Regions from separate parts of the Kocuria sp. NPDC057446 genome, predicted to be linked through region 1. Evidence: riboswitches for the same ligand, from Rfam matches in the RefSeq annotation. Region 1 holds a riboswitch; the other holds the start of a gene.
What was found. A riboswitch is a leader RNA that binds a small molecule or an ion and turns the genes downstream of it on or off. The one in region 1 is predicted to bind S-adenosylmethionine.
Positions count from the first base shown of each region.

Region 1 (8,490 bases):
CGCCTGTCTCGCTGAACTGGGCGATCGATTCGGTGCGCAAGGGTGGGACGGTCTCGGTGATGGGCGCCTACGGGCCGATGTTCAGCGCCGTGAAGTTCGGCGACGCCATGAACAAGGGCCTGACCCTGCGAATGAACCAGTGCCCCGTGAAACGGCAGTGGCCCAGGCTGTTCGAGCACATCCGCAACGGCCACCTCACCCCCAGCGACCTCGTGACCCACCGCATCCCCCTGGAGCACATCGCCGAGGGCTAACGCATCTTCTCGTCCAAGCTGGACGGATGCCTCAAGCCGATCGTCGTGCCTGCCGCCTGAGGTGGGCACACGATCCCGAACCGGAGGACGGAGCACCATGACGAACACCCCCGGCGTCTCCCAGCCCCCCCCCACACCGCCGGCGGGCCGGTGCGCCCCGTGGACCGCGAGGCGCTGCGGGCCCGCATTCCCGGCTGGGGCGCCGACCTGGACCCCGCCGACCGCCCGTCCGTGCCGAGGCTGCGCCACGACCCGGGCGCGACCGGCGCGCACTGGGACGTCCCCGAGCGCCAGGAGGAGAGGCGGCCGCGGGAGCGGTCCCTCGAGCACGCCGGTCTTCCCCCGTCTTCGGCACGACCTGCCCGCCCAAGGGCGTCTCCGGGGTGCTGTACCGGCACGCCTACCGCCGGTACAGCGAGGGCCGGGCCGCGCACTGGCTGCTCCTGCTGGCGGCCGACCGGGTCGACGCGTGGGAGAGCCACCTCGTGTCCTTCGCGATCCTGCGCCCGGACAACCCGGTCACGCAGACGGGGGTGCTCGGTGAGTTCACCCGGCACGGGCTGTCCTCCCGGGCCGGGCAGCGGCGCGCGGACCGCTCGCACGCGTGGCTGGACCCGGTCGTCGTCGCCGGGCCCTGGGTCCTGGCCGGCGGCGCCGCAGTCGCCGCGGCGCGGGCCCTGGCCCGCCGCCGCGGCTGAGGCCGGCTCGGCCCGCACCGACGAGCAGCAGGGTCGCCCCGAGCACCGGGCCGGAGACCACGAGCAGCACCGTGGCGGCGGCGAGGCTCCAGGCGACGGCGACGGCGACGGCGACGGCGGCGAGGTCGAGGGCGGCGGGGTCAGTCGCGGTGGAGCAGGAGCGCCTCGCCCTGGCCGCCGCCGCCGCACAGCGACACCGCGGCCTTCCCGGAGCCCCGGCGGGAGAGCTCGTACGCCGCGTGCAGGGCCAGGCGCGCCCCGGAGGCGCCGATGGGGTGGCCCAGCGCCACGGCTCCGCCGTGGATGTTGGCCTGCTCCTCCGGGTAGTCGAGGTCCCGCAGGGACTGGATCAGCACGGACGCGAACGCCTCGTTGATCTCGATGAAGTCCAGGTCCTGCACGGACCAGCCGGCCTTCGCGACGGCCGCCTCGATCGCCCGGGACGGCTGGGAGTGCAGCGACGTGTCGGGCCCGGCCACCTGGCCGGGAGCCCCGACCACGGCCAGCCACTCGAGCCCGTGGCGCTCGGCGTATCCCCGGCTGGTCAGCACCACGGCGGCCGCCCCGTCCGACAGCGGGGAGGAGTTGCCGGCCGTGATGGTGCCGTCCTGCGCGAAGGCCGGGCGCAGCCTCGCCATGGACTCCGCACTGGAGTCGGGGCGCACGCCCTGGTCGGTGTCGACGACCAGCGGCTCGCCCTTGCGCTGCGGAACGGTCACGGGGGCGATCTCGGCACGGAGGACGCCGTCCTCCGTGGCGCGGGCCGCCCGCTGGTGGCTCTGGGCCGCGACCCGGTCCTGCTCCTCGCGGGGGATCGAGCGCTCGCCGTTGCCGGACTCCGTGAGGGAGCCCATCGACACGCGCGCGGCGACGTCGACGAGCCCGTCCTTGGCCACGGCGTCCTCGAGCACGAGGTCGCCGTAGCCCTTGCCCTGCCGCACGCCCGCGGCCAGGTGCGGGGCGTTGGTCATCGACTCCTGCCCGCCGGCCACGACGATCTCGGCCTCGCCCGCGCGGATCATCCGGGCGGCGTTGGTGATGGCCACGAGCCCGGAGAGACAGACCTTGTTGACGGTCTCGGCGGGCACGTGCAGGGGGATGCCCGCGGCGACGGCCGCCTGGCGGGCCGGGTTCTGCCCGGCGCCGGCCTGCAGGACGTGGCCCATGACCACGTAGTCCACCTGCTCGGGGGCGATCCCGCCGCGCTCGAGCGCGGCCCGGATGGCGTGGGCGCCCAGTTCTGCCGCGGTGAAGGACGCCAGGTGGCCCAGGATCTTGCCCTGGGGCGTGCGGGCGCCGGACAGGACGACGACGTCGGTGGCGGTGCTCATCGGTTCTCCTCAGCGCCGCCGGCGGCGGCGGTCTCGGTGGGGACGGTGTCGGGGGTGACGTCCTGCAGGTCGGCGCGGAAGGACGCCTCGGTCTTCGCGCGGATCTCGTCCTCGGTGACCCCGGGGGCCAGGCTGCGCAGCACGAGCCCGCCGTCCTCGACGTCGAACACGCACAGGTCCGTCACGATGCGGTCCACCACGCGCACGCCGGTGAGCGGGAGGTCGCACTCGGTCCTGATCTTGGCGGAGCCGTCCTTGGTCACGTGCTCGGTCAGCACGACGACGCGCGGGGTGCCCGCCACCAGGTCCATGGCGCCGCCCATCCCCTTGACCATCTTGCCGGGGATCATCCAGTTGGCGAGGTCGCCGCTGCCGGAGACCTGCATGGCGCCGAGGATCGCGATCTTGACGTGGCCGCCGCGGATCATCCCGAAGGACGTGGCGGAGTCGAAGATCGAGGCCCCGGGCAGCAGCGTGATGGTCTGCTTGCCGGCGTTGATCAGGTCGGGGTCCTCGTCGCCCTCGTAGGGGAACGGGCCCATCCCGAGCACGCCGTTCTCGGACTGCAGCACCACGTTCACGCCCTCGGGCAGGTTGTTGGCCACCAGGGTGGGGATGCCGATGCCGAGGTTCACGTAGTCGCCGTCGGAGAGCTCCACGGCGGCGATGGCCGCCATCTCGTCGCGGGTCCAGCTCATGCCTGGTCTCCGTTCTGCTGGTCGGACCCCCCGGCCGGGCGGGGGCGGACGGTGCGCTGCTCGATGTCCTTGGGCGCGCCGCTGTACTGCACGACGTGCTGGACGTAGACGCCCGGGGTCACGATGTGGTCGGGGTGGATCCCGCCGACGGCCACGAGGTGCTCGACCTCCGCGAAGGTGACCTTCCCGGCGGTCGCGACGATCGGGTTGAAGTTGCGCGCGGTGTAGCGGTAGACGAGGTTGCCGTCGGCGTCGCCGGTGTGCGCGTGGACCAGGGCGACGTCGGCGACGATGCCGCGCTCCTGGACGTAGGTCTCGCCGTCGAACTCCGCGTGCGGCTTGCCCTCGGCCACGAGGGTGCCGACCCCGGTCCTCGTGTAGAAGGCGGGGATGCCCGCCCCGCCCGCCCGGAGCCGCTCGGCGAGGGTGCCCTGCGGATTGAACTCGACCTCGAGCTCGCCGTCCAGGTACTGCTGGGCGAACAGCTTGTTCTCGCCCACGTAGGAGGCGAGGACCTTCTTCACCTGGCGGTTCTCGAGCAGCACCCCGAGGCCCTTGCCGTCCACGCCCATGTTGTTGGAGACCACCGTGAGGTCCCTGACCCCGGAGTCCCGCACCGCGTCGATGAGATCGCGGGGGATCCCGCTCAGCCCGAATCCGCCCACGGCGAGCGTCATGCCGTCCCGCAGGCTCTCCGCCAGCAGCTCGGCGGCGTTGTCCCTGACCTTGGACACCCGTGCCCTCCCTCTCGTGCGACTGTGACTCAGCCCTCAATCTAAGGAGCCTCCACATGCCGGTCAACAGCTCCGGCGGAATGACGGCATTTCTCCTCAGCATCCGGCCATTCCCGTCCTGAGTGTCCATATAGTGGAGACATGGCACAGGAGCGCACGACGGCGTCGGGGACGCAGGTGGTCCACCGGGTGGGGCGGCTGCTGCGGGCCGTGGCCGGCCGGGAGCAGGGCAGCACGGTCGCCGAGCTGGCCGCCGAGACCGGGCTGACCCGCCCCACCGTGCACCGGCTGCTCACGGGGCTGGCCGAGGAGGGCCTCGTGGACCGCGACGCCGGGACCGGGGCGTGGCAGCTGGGCCCGGAGCTGTACGTGCTGGGGGCGGTGGCCGCTCACCGCTATCCGATCCGGGAACTGGCCGGCCCCTCGCTGCGCCGGCTCGCCGAGGCCACCGGCGAGAGCGCCTTCCTGTCGGTCCGCCGCGGGCTGGAGACGGTCTGCCTGGCACGCGTGGAAGGCGCCTTCCCCATCCGCTCCCACGTCCTCTACGAGGGGCTGCGGCTGCCGCTCGGCGTGGCCTCGGCGGGGCTGGCCGTCCTGGCCCACCTCCCGGACGCGGAGGTGGACCGGGTGCTCGCGGCCACGGCGGAGGGCCGCGCCGAGTGGGGTCCGCTGCACACGCCCGAGCGGATCCGGGGCCTGCTCGCAGACGTGCGCCGCGAGGGCTTCGCCGTGAACCCGGGGCTGATCGTCGAGGGCAGCTGGGGCATGGCCGCGGCGGTCTTCGACGCGACGGGCGCTCCGGTCTACGCGCTGAGCCTCACGGGCATCGAGCCCCGGTTCACCGGCGAGCGGCGCCAGCCCCTGGGCCGGGCCCTGCTCGCGGAGGCCCACCGGCTCTCCCGGGAACTGGGCCACCGCTGAACGCTCCGCCGCCGGCCCGGACGGGGCTCAGCGCGCGGTCCAGCCGCCGTCCATCGTGTAGGACGCCCCGGTGACCATGGACGCGTGGGGGCCGGCCAGCCACGCCACGAGGCTGCCGACGTCCTCCGGGTCCACGAGCTGCTTGATCGGCGTCTCGCCGAGCATGATCCGCTCCACCACCTCGGACTCGGGGATGCCGTGCACCGCCGCCTGGTCGGCGATCTGCTTCTCGACGAGCGGGGTGCGCACGTAGCCGGGGTTGATGCAGTTGCTCGTCACCCCGTGCGCGGCGCCCTCCACCGCGATGGTCTTGGACAGCCCCTCGAGACCGTGCTTGGCCGAGACGTAGGCGCTCTTGTAGGGGGACGCCCGCAGCCCGTGCACGGAGGAGACGTTGACGACGCGCCCCCAGCCCTTCGCGTACATGTGGGGCAGCGCCGCGCGCACGAGCAGGAACGGGCTCTCGAGCATGAGCACCAGGATGCGGTGGAAGTCCGCGGGGTCGAACTCCTGCAGGGGGGCCACCTTCTGGATGCCGGCGTTGTTGACCAGCACGTCGACCTCGAGGCTCAGGTCGGCCAGCGCCCCGGTGTCGAGCAGGTCCACGGCCCAGGCCCGCCCGCCGAGCTCGCCGGCGACGCGCTGCGCGCCGGCCTCGTCGACGTCCGCCACCACCACGTGGGCGCCGGAGCCCGCGAGGGCCCGGGCGGCCGCGAGGCCGATGCCGCTGGCCCCGCCCGTCACGAGCGCGGTGCGCCCCTCGAGGCCGTTGTCCTGGAGCATGGGGGTCCTTCCTTCCGTCCGCGGCGCCCACCGGGTCCGGGGCACCGGTCACCGTCACGGTATGTGATCCGGGCCACGACGGCGAGCAGCGCCGGGCGTGTCACATTCCGTCACGCCCGTCACGCGGGTTCCGAATGGCGCAGGGTCCGCCGGTGCGCTTGGATGGGGAGGTCACCATCCAGAGCGGCCGAGAGATCTGGCTCGACGACGCCGCAGCAACCCGGGCGACGGTTCCCCGTCCCGCCTCCGGTGCTACCGCCAGGACCGATGGAAAGGACGTGCGCCCCGTGCCGCACAGTGCCGACCGCACCCCCGCGACCCACGCCGGGCCCCTCGCCGGAGCCGCCGGGCCCGCAGCCCGCCGGCTCCGGTCCTGACCGGCCCCCGGCCGTCCCACCGCTTCCGCAGCTCCCCAGGAGGACACGCATGACCATGCAGAACACCGACCGTGTGCAGACCACCCACGTGGGGTCCCTGCCGCGCACCCCGCGCCTGCTCGAGGCCAACCAGCAGCACGCCGACGGCGCCATCGACTTCGAGCAGCTCACCGGCGAGCTCGCCGTGGGCGTCGAGGACGTGGTGCGGCGGCAGCGCGAGATCGGCGTGGACGTCGTCAACGACGGCGAGTACGGGCACACCATGTCCAGCGCGGTCGACTACGGCGCGTGGTGGAACTACTCCTTCTCCCGCCTCGGCGGCCTCACCCCGACCGACGAGGACCGGTGGGCGTCCACGGAGAAGAAGCGCTCCGCCCCCGGCAGCATCGTGCTCACCAGCTTCCCGGACCGCCGGGACCGGGAGCGCTTCCGGGAGGCGTACGAGGACCCGGCGTCCGGCATCCTCACCGGCCGATCCCCCACCAAGCAGCCCAAGATCACCGGGCCCCTGACCTACACCGGGCAGGAGGCGGTGGCCTCGGACGTCCGCAGCCTCCGGGCCGCCATGGCGGCCACCGGCGCGGAGACCGGATTCGTCGCCGCCCTCTCCCCCGGCTCCGCGGCGCGCGTGAGCAACGAGTACTACCGGACCGACGAGGAGCTCGTCTACGCGTGCGCCGACGCGATGCGGGAGGAGTACCTGGCGATCACCGGTGCCGGGCTGATCGTGCAGATCGACGATCCCTCCATCGCGGAGTCCTGGGACCAGATCAACCCCGAGCCCACGGTCGAGGACTACCTGGCGTTCACGCGGCTGCGCGTCGAGGCCCTCAACCACGCGCTGCGCGGGATCCCCGAGGAGCAGGTCCGCTTCCACCTGTGCTGGGGCTCCTGGCACGGCCCGCACACCACGGACCTCGAGCTGAAGTACCTCGTGGACCTGATGCTGACCATCAACGCCGGCGGCTACACCTTCGAGGGCGCCTCGGCCCGGCACGCCCACGAGTGGAAGGTCTGGCGGGACCACCCGCTGCCCGAGGGCCGCGTGATCATCCCCGGGGTGGTCTCGCACTCGACGAACGTGGTGGAGCACCCGGAGCTCGTCGCGGACCGGATCGAGCAGTTCGCCTCCGTGGTGGGCCGCGAGAACGTGGTCGCCTCGACCGACTGCGGCCTGGGCGGGCGCCTGCACCCGCAGATCGCGTGGGCCAAGCTCGAGTCCCTGGTCGCGGGGGCGCGCCTGGCCTCGGAACGGCTCTACCGCTGAGCGGCCGCAGCCGACGTCCCTGACGCCCCTGCCGCGCCGCCGGGCCCGGTCCTCCCCGAGGACCGGGCCCGTCCGCGTTCCCACCCTCAGCCGGGCCGCTCCGCATCGGCGGTACACGATGCGATTGTTTCGGGCCGAGGGTGACAGGCATCACTTCCGCCCGTAGTATTCCACTGAACTACCGAACGTTCGGTCATGATCCGTTCGGTTCCGCCGAGGACGACGCCGTCCCCGATCCCCTGGAGAACCCATGGCGCACACTTCATCCGCCCCGGCCGGGCGGCACGAGATGTCGCACGAGGAGCGCAAGGTCCTCGCCGGCACCCTCGTGGGCACCACCATCGAGTGGTACGACTTCTTCATCTACGCCCAGGCCGCGGCCTTCGTCCTGGCCCCGCTGTACTTCGCCCCGCTGGGGCAGGAGAACGCCGGCCTCGCGCAGGTGGTCGCCTGGGCCTCCCTGGGCATCAGCTTCCTGTTCCGCCCGCTCGGGGCGGTGGTCGCCGGCCACCTCGGCGACAAGTACGGGCGCAAGATCGTCCTGGTCCTCACCCTGGTGGGGATGGGGGCGGCCACGATGCTGATCGGCCTGCTCCCCACCTACGCGACGATCGGCATCTGGGCGCCGATCTTCCTGATCCTCCTGCGCATCATGCAGGGCTTCTCCGCCGGCGGCGAGTGGGGCGGGGCCGCCCTGATGTCGGTCGAGCACGCCCCGCGGAACAAGCGCGGGCTCTTCGGCGCCTACCCGCAGATCGGCGTGCCGCTGGGCATGCTGCTGGCCACGTCCTTCATGTTCGCCCTCACCTCGATGATGTCTCCCGAGGACTTCCAGGCCTGGGGCTGGCGCATCCCGTTCCTGTCCTCCGTGGTGCTGATCGTGGTCGGCTACCTGATCCGCAAGACCGTCGACGAGTCCCCGGTCTTCAAGGAGATGCAGCTGCGCAAGAAGGAGTCCTCCGCTCCCCTGGGCCAGCTGTTCAAGCACCACAAGAAGCCGGTCACCCTCGCGGCCCTGATCTTCGCCGCCAACAACGCCGCCGGCTACCTGGTGATCGCGTTCTTCGCCTCCTACGGCTCCAACGTGCTGGGCATGCCCCGGTCCCAGACCCTCATCGCCTCCCTGATCGGCGGCGTGGGCTGGCTCGTGTTCACGATGTTCGGCGGCTGGATCTCGGACAAGATCGGGCGCGTGCGCACCTTCCAGATCGGCTACGCCATCATCATCCTGTGGGCCGTGCCGATGTGGTTCCTGCTCGACACCGCCTCGCTGCCGCTGTTCGCCCTGGCCATCGTGATCCTCACCGTGGGCCTGGGCCCGTCCTACGGCCCGCAGTCGGCGCTCTACGCCGAGATGTTCCCGGCGCGGGTGCGCTACTCGGGCGTCTCGATCGGCTACGCGTTCGGCTCCATCATCGGCGGCGCGT
Region 1 is NZ_JBHVDI010000154.1:286-8,775, reverse strand. Features, by position in the region: gene ACFU0Y_RS15170 (zinc-binding dehydrogenase) at 1-254, shown strand, start outside; partial or broken gene ACFU0Y_RS15165 (hypothetical protein) at 327-952, shown strand; gene ACFU0Y_RS15160 (acetyl-CoA C-acetyltransferase) at 1,093-2,283, opposite strand; gene ACFU0Y_RS15155 (CoA transferase subunit B) at 2,280-2,981, opposite strand; gene ACFU0Y_RS15150 (CoA transferase subunit A) at 2,978-3,715, opposite strand; gene ACFU0Y_RS15145 (IclR family transcriptional regulator) at 3,857-4,636, shown strand; gene ACFU0Y_RS15140 (3-hydroxybutyrate dehydrogenase) at 4,664-5,419, opposite strand; SAM riboswitch class I at 5,591-5,693, shown strand; gene ACFU0Y_RS15135 (cobalamin-independent methionine synthase II family protein) at 5,846-7,063, shown strand; gene ACFU0Y_RS15130 (MFS transporter) at 7,314-8,490, shown strand, end outside.

Region 2 (6,545 bases), on a different contig from region 1:
AGGTCCGGGCCAGGTGCAGCGGGGTCTCGTAGTGGCTGATCGTGACCAGCGGCTCGATCCCGTGGCGCTCGAGCTCGTCGAGGACCCGGTCGTAGAAGGCCAGGCCTTCCTCGTTGGGGGTCTGCTCGTCACCGTGGGGGAAGATCCGGGACCAGGCGATGGAGAAGCGGAAGACCGTGAAGCCCATCTCGGCGAACAGGGCGATGTCCTCGGCGTAGCGGTGGTAGAAGTCGATTGCTTCGAGCTTGAGGTTGTCCTCGGTCGGTCCCTCGGTGGGGGGCGTCGTGATGCCCTGGGGCATCACGTCCTGGATGGACAGGCCCTTCCCGCCTTCGTTGTAGGCGCCTTCGATCTGGTTGGCGGCAGTGGCCCCGCCCCACAGGAATCCCTCGCGGAAAGTCGTCGTCATGAACTGCTCCTTCATCTGTCGTTCATCATGCATCGGTCATGTCTGCTGCGGGTCCCGTGCAGGCCTGCTCTCAGATCTGCACGGTCACGGCCGGCTGGCCGTGGGTCACGGTGCCCTGGGCGACGGGGACCACGTCCGTGAGCTGGGCGGTGTTGGTGATGACCACCAGGGTGGTCGGGTCGTAGCCGGCCTCGGCCACCACGTCGAGGTCGACGACGGCCAGGAGGTCCCCGGCCTTGACGTGATCGCCGCGGGTGACGGCGGGGCTGAAGCCGCGCCCGTTGAGCTGGACGGTGTCGATGCCGATGTGCACGAGCACCTCGATCCCGCCGGGGGACTTGATCCCGTAGGCGTGCCCGGACTTCATCGCGGCCTTGACCGTCCCGGAGATCGGGGCGTAGACGTGCCCATCGGTGGGGACGATGCCCAGGCCCTTGCCCATCGCTTCGGAAGCGAAGACCTTGTCCGGGACCTCGGTCAGGGCCACGGCCGTGCCGTCGACGGGGGAGAGAACCTCGACGGTGCCGGCGATCTCGGTGGCGGTGGCGGTGCCGGTGGGCAGGGTGGCCGTGGCCGAGGTGGCGCCGGCCGGGGTGTCGGTGGAGGCGCTGGTGTGTGTACTACCGGAGGCGATCGGGGCGTCGTCAGTGGCCGGATCCAGCGCGGCGGTGTCCTGGGCCTGCACATCGGCGGTGGGGACCGCGGACTCCCGGGGGCCGAAGAGGAAGGTGAGGGAGAAGGCGATGACCACCGCGACCCCCGTACCGATCAGCTGCAGGGTGAAGCTGCCCACCGTGGAGAACGCAGGCAGAGCCAGCAGAGAGGGGAACACGAAGGAGTTGGCCGCGCTGCCGCCGGAGGCCGCGATGGCCCCGCCGATGACACCGCCGGCGATGCCGAAGTAGAAGGGCTTCTTCAGCGGCAGGTTCACACCGTAGATGCCCGGCTCGGTGATCCCGGCCAGGAACCCGGACAGGGCGGCCGGGCCGGCGACCTGACGACGGGCGGCGTTGCGGGTGCGGAAGAACACGGCCAGGGTCGCGGCGGCCTGGGCGAGCACGGCGGCGAGCAGCGGACCCGTCAGCAGGGAGTAGCCCTGGGTGGCGAGGTCGTTGGTCATGATCGGGACGAAACCCCAGTGCAGGCCGAAGAGCACGAAGACCTGCCAGAACCCGCCCATGATCGCCCCAGCCAGCCAGGGAGCGAAGCCGAAGGTGGCGTTGACACCGGAAGAGATGGCCTGCGCGGCGTAGGTCGTCACCGGCCCGACGGTCATGAGGATGAGGGGGACCATGACGAGGATGGTCAGCAGCGGGGTGCTGAAGTTGCGCAGCGCCGCGGGCAGGATCTTGTTCAGGAACCGCTCGAGGTAGCCCTGCAGCCAGACCGCGACGATGATCGGGATCACCGAGCTGGTGTAGCTCATCATCACCACCGGCAGACCCGCGAAGGCCACGGGGGCCCCGGCCGCAGCCAATTCCACGATCGAGGGGTAGACCAAAGCGCCGGCGATGGCCATGGAAGTGAACTGGTTGGTCTTGAACCGCCGGGCGGCGGTGACCGCCAGGAACAGCGGCAGGAAGTAGAAGATCGAGTCGGCAGCCGCAGCCAGGATGACGTAGGTCTGGGACTCGGCGTTGAGCCAGCCGAACTGGGTCGCCATGCTCAGGAACGCCTTGAGCAGCCCGGCCCCGGCCAGCGGCCACAGGATCGGCAAGAAGATCGAGGAGATCAGGTTGATGAACCGGTTGAAGAGGTTCCCGCCCGGCGCTTCGTCACCGCCAGTGGAGGCTTCGTCGCCGGTGAGCTTGGTGATTTTGCCCAGCTCGGCGTGGACGTGCGGCACGTTGTCGCCGATGACGACCTGGTACTGGCCCCCGGCCTGCATCACGGCGATCACCCCGGGGAGCTTCTCGATGGCGGCCTTGTCCGCCTTGGACTCGTCGCGCAGTTTCAGGCGCAAGCGCGTTGCGCAGTGGGTGGCGGAAACGATGTTCTCCTCGCCGCCGACCTCCTGCAGAATCCCCTCGGCCAACGACCGGTAGTCCACAACAGCCATGACAGGCCTTTCTTTCCGATTTTGGGCACAAAAAAAGACCCAAGCCGCACCGTCAGGTGCGTCTCAGGTCTTGCCCCGTGTCCGGGTAACAATCCTCCAGGCGTAAACCGCCTGCTTGGATCAAAGTACGGGTGACGGGGCTCATACGCAAGACGTGACGAATGTTTCACGCACGCGCAAGGGCTTCGGTCAGGGTCACCACCTTCCACTGATCGGCGGCCATCCTGGAACCAGGCCGTCTTGCTCCAGGCTCCGAGCGTTGCACAAGGAGGAGGGTCCTTGACGGTCATCCCGCCGCCTGGTGCCGATGGATTGATAGCACTTTCAGGGCCGCCCGAACTGCTGCTGGTTGCCCCCGGGGCAACGGATCCCAGCGCGGCTCCGTCTCCTCCGCTTTACATATGGCCAGTTAGCGGTGGACCGTGCTGCGGTAGAGGTTGGTCATACGCCGCGGGTTGCCACGGTCGAAGAGCGGGGCCCGGGAGAGCCCTCCTGTGGTGCCGGAGGACGAATCCGATGGCTCCGTGCACGGTGCCCGGGATCCGGTTGACGCCGTTCACCACGACGTTGATGACGCCGCCCCCAGGCGTGCGTCATCTTCTCCGCGCACAACGCCCTCGACGACGCACTGGTCTTCCGTCGGGACATCACTGAGCCCACGATGAGGGCCGGGCGGCTGGCCGTCACAACCTGTCACAAACCCGGCCCGACGTCGGCCGAAGCGGCCGAGCGCGACCGCCCGGCCCGAATATGTCCCGACGTGTGGTTTTGTGACAACCGACCCCACCGTCCGTTGGACTATAGAGCCGTCCATCGAGTGGGATGAGCGCACCACACCATCCAGAGCGGCCGAGAGATCTGGCTCGACGACGCCGCAGCAACCAGTCAGCCGACCCTGGGACACCGGGACCGGCGGGCACGGTGCTACCGCCAGGACCGATGGAGGATCGAATGAATCACCACGCCACCCAACAGGTCCACGCCGGCTACGAGCCCGAGGCCCCCTATTGGCCGGTGGCCGTGCCCATCCACCAGACGGCGGCCTACCGCTTCCCCGATCACGCCACGGCCGCCTCGATGTTCCGGCTGGAGACCCCCGGGTTCACCTACAGCCGCACGGGCAACCCCACGGTCGCCGTGTTCGAGAACCGACTGGCGGCCCTGGAGGGCGGGATCGGGGCCATCGGCACCGCCACGGGACAAGCCGCCGTCGCGCTGTCCCTGCTGACCCTGCTCCACGGCGGCAAGCACTTGGTCGTCTCCAGCCAGCTCTACGGCGGGACGGTGGACCTGCTGACGGACACCTTCGCCGACTTCGGCATCGAGGTCACTTTCGCCGACCCGGCCGACCCGCAGGCTTGGGGCGCGGCGATCCGGCCGGACACCCGCGCGTTCTTCCTGGAGTCCATCACCAACCCGCTGGCCACCGTGCCGGACCTGCCGGCGCTGGCGGACATCGCCCACGCCTCCGGGGTCCCGGTCGTGGTGGACAGCACCTTGGCGACGCCGGTCCTGTACCGGCCACTGGAACATGGTGCCGACGTGGTGGTGCACTCCGCCACGAAGTTCATCGGCGGGCACGGGGCCGTCCTCGGCGGGGCGATCGTGGACGGCGGCACCTTCGACTACGGCGCAGCCCCGGAGCGGTGGCCCCAACTGACCCGGCCCAAGGCCCGCTACGGCGGACAGGCACTCATCGACCGGCACGGCCGCGGCGCCTACCTGGCGCTGGCGCGCAGCAAGTTCCTGCACGACCTCGGCCCTTCCCTCGCCCCGGCCAGCGCCGCCCAGTTCATCCAGGGCCTGGAGACCCTCGCCGTCCGCATCGCCCGGCAGGAGGAGACCGCGCGAACGGTCGCCGAGCACTTGGCCCGGCACCCCACCGTCGGGCTCGTCCACCACCCGGCGATCCCCGGGCACCCCAGCGCCGCCCTCGCCGAGAGGGACTTCCCGCACGGCACCGGCTCGGTGTTCTCCTTCGACCTGGCCGCCGGCCCCGAGGCCATCGGCCCGTTCATCGACGCTCTGGAGCTGTTCCAGCTCGTGGCCAACATCGGGGACGTGCGCTCCCTGGTCAGCCATCCGGCGACCATGACGCACTGCCGGCTCACCCCCAACCAACGCCGGGCCGCGGGCATCACTGAGACCACGATCCGGCTGTCCATCGGACTGGAGTGTCCCGAGGACCTGATCGCCGACCTCGACCGGGCGCTGGCCACCGTACCGGCCTCGGCCCTGACCGGGGAGGCGCGCTGAGATGACCCTCCTGAACGACACAGCACAGACGGACACTGCGCCGACGGCCCGTCGGGGCTTCAACACGATAGCGGTCGCCGGCCAGGCACCGGACCCGCTGACCGGGGCGGTCGTGCCGCCGATGTACCAGACCAGCACCTTCGTGCAGGACGGCATCAACGTGCTGCGCGGCGGCCACGAGTACAGCCGGGGGTCCAACCCGACCCGGACCGGTCAGCGCCGCGTCACCGCCGCGGCCCGCGCGGCCCGGAGGCCCGGATCGACGTCGTCTGGGCAGCGCCGGGGGTGCCAGGAGCATGACTGAGGCGACTTTCGGGAGGGCAGTGCACGAGCAGCAGGGAAGGACGTTCGAGATGAGTACGGACCTGGGAGGCAGGCCCTCGGTCCACAGTGAGGAATCGATGCATCAGACCACCAGGACGAACGACTTCACGTTCGGTATCAGCACGACCCGCTTCGATGAGGACTACTGCCCGTCGTCCAGTTCCCGAGGCACGACGAACTTCGCGAACCTGGCCCGCGGCGAGAACCGTCGGCAGAACCTCCGAAACACCCTGACAATGATCAATAGTCGCTTCAACGACCTGGCCCACTGGGACAATCCCAGCCGGGATCGCTATGCCGTGGAGATCGAGATCGTCTCCGTGGACCTGCACTTCGCCGCCGACGGCGACGACGCGGTGTTCCCCCTGATCGAGGTCCTCGACGTGCAGATCCTCGACACCCTGTCCAATGTGCACATCGACGGGATCGTGGGGAACAACTTCTCGTCCTACCTCCGGGACTATGACTTCAGCGTGGTGCTGCCGGAACACCACGCGAAGGCGTCCCGGTCCAGCACCCCTAATGACTTCGGCGAATTGCACGGGAAGCTCTTCACGCACTTCCTGGACTCCGATGCCTACCGCGAGCGGTTCCCCCAGCCGCCCGTGATCTGCATCAGCGTCTCGAGCACCAAGACGTATCGTCGGCTCGAGAACCACCATCCGATCCTCGGGGTCGAGTATCGGCAGGATGAATCCTCCTTGACGGATCGATACTTCGAGAAGATGGGACTGCGGGTCCGCTACTTCATGCCCCGCGGCGCGGTCGCACCCCTGGCGTTCTATTTCCGGGGCGATCTCCTCAATGACTATTCCAGCCTGGCACTCATCGGTCTCATCAGCACGATGGAAGCGTTCCAGAAGATCTATCGCCCGGAGATCTACAACGCCAATGCGGCGGCTGGTCGGATCTACCGGCCGAGCCTGGAGAGTCGAGACTACTCGGTGACGCAGATCGCCTACGACCGCGAGGAGCGCAGTCAGCTGGCTCTCATGCAGGGGAAGTTCACGGAGGAGCACTTTGTGAAGCCACACCAGACCCTCCTGGAGCAGTGGGCCGCGGCCCACTGCGGACGAGAGACGGAGAATCACCGATGAACACCCTGTTGCCCACCACCATCGTGGGCAGCCTGCCCAAGCCCTCCTGGCTCGCGGAAGGTGAGACGCTGTGGTCCCCTTGGAAGCTGGACGGCGAGGAACTGCGCGAGGGCAAGCGGGATGCGCTGAGCCTGGCCGTGGACGAGCAGCGCCAGGCGGGTATCGACATCGTCAGCGACGGCGAACAGACCCGTCAGCACTTTGTCACCACGTTCATCGAACACCTCAGCGGCGTCGACTTCGAACACCGGAAGACGGTGCGGATCCGTGACCGCTACGACGCGAGCGTCCCGACGGTCGTCGGCGCGGTGGGCCGTGAGCGGTCGGTTTTCCTCGACGACGCGAAGGCCCTCCGCGCGCGGACCAGCCAGCCCATCAAGTGGACGCTCCCCGGTCCCAT
Region 2 is NZ_JBHVDI010000001.1:56,796-63,340, reverse strand. Features, by position in the region: gene ACFU0Y_RS00300 (glycoside hydrolase family 1 protein) at 1-409, opposite strand, end outside; gene ACFU0Y_RS00295 (beta-glucoside-specific PTS transporter subunit IIABC) at 480-2,468, opposite strand; SAM riboswitch class I at 3,302-3,414, shown strand; gene ACFU0Y_RS00290 (O-acetylhomoserine aminocarboxypropyltransferase/cysteine synthase family protein) at 3,420-4,724, shown strand; gene ACFU0Y_RS00285 (PLP-dependent transferase) at 4,726-5,028, shown strand; gene ACFU0Y_RS00280 (DUF1852 domain-containing protein) at 5,126-6,145, shown strand; gene ACFU0Y_RS00275 (methionine synthase) at 6,142-6,545, shown strand, end outside.
Region 2: linked by a shared signal. The riboswitch ahead of ACFU0Y_RS00290 (O-acetylhomoserine aminocarboxypropyltransferase/cysteine synthase family protein) and the one ahead of ACFU0Y_RS15135 (cobalamin-independent methionine synthase II family protein) in region 1 are both predicted to bind S-adenosylmethionine.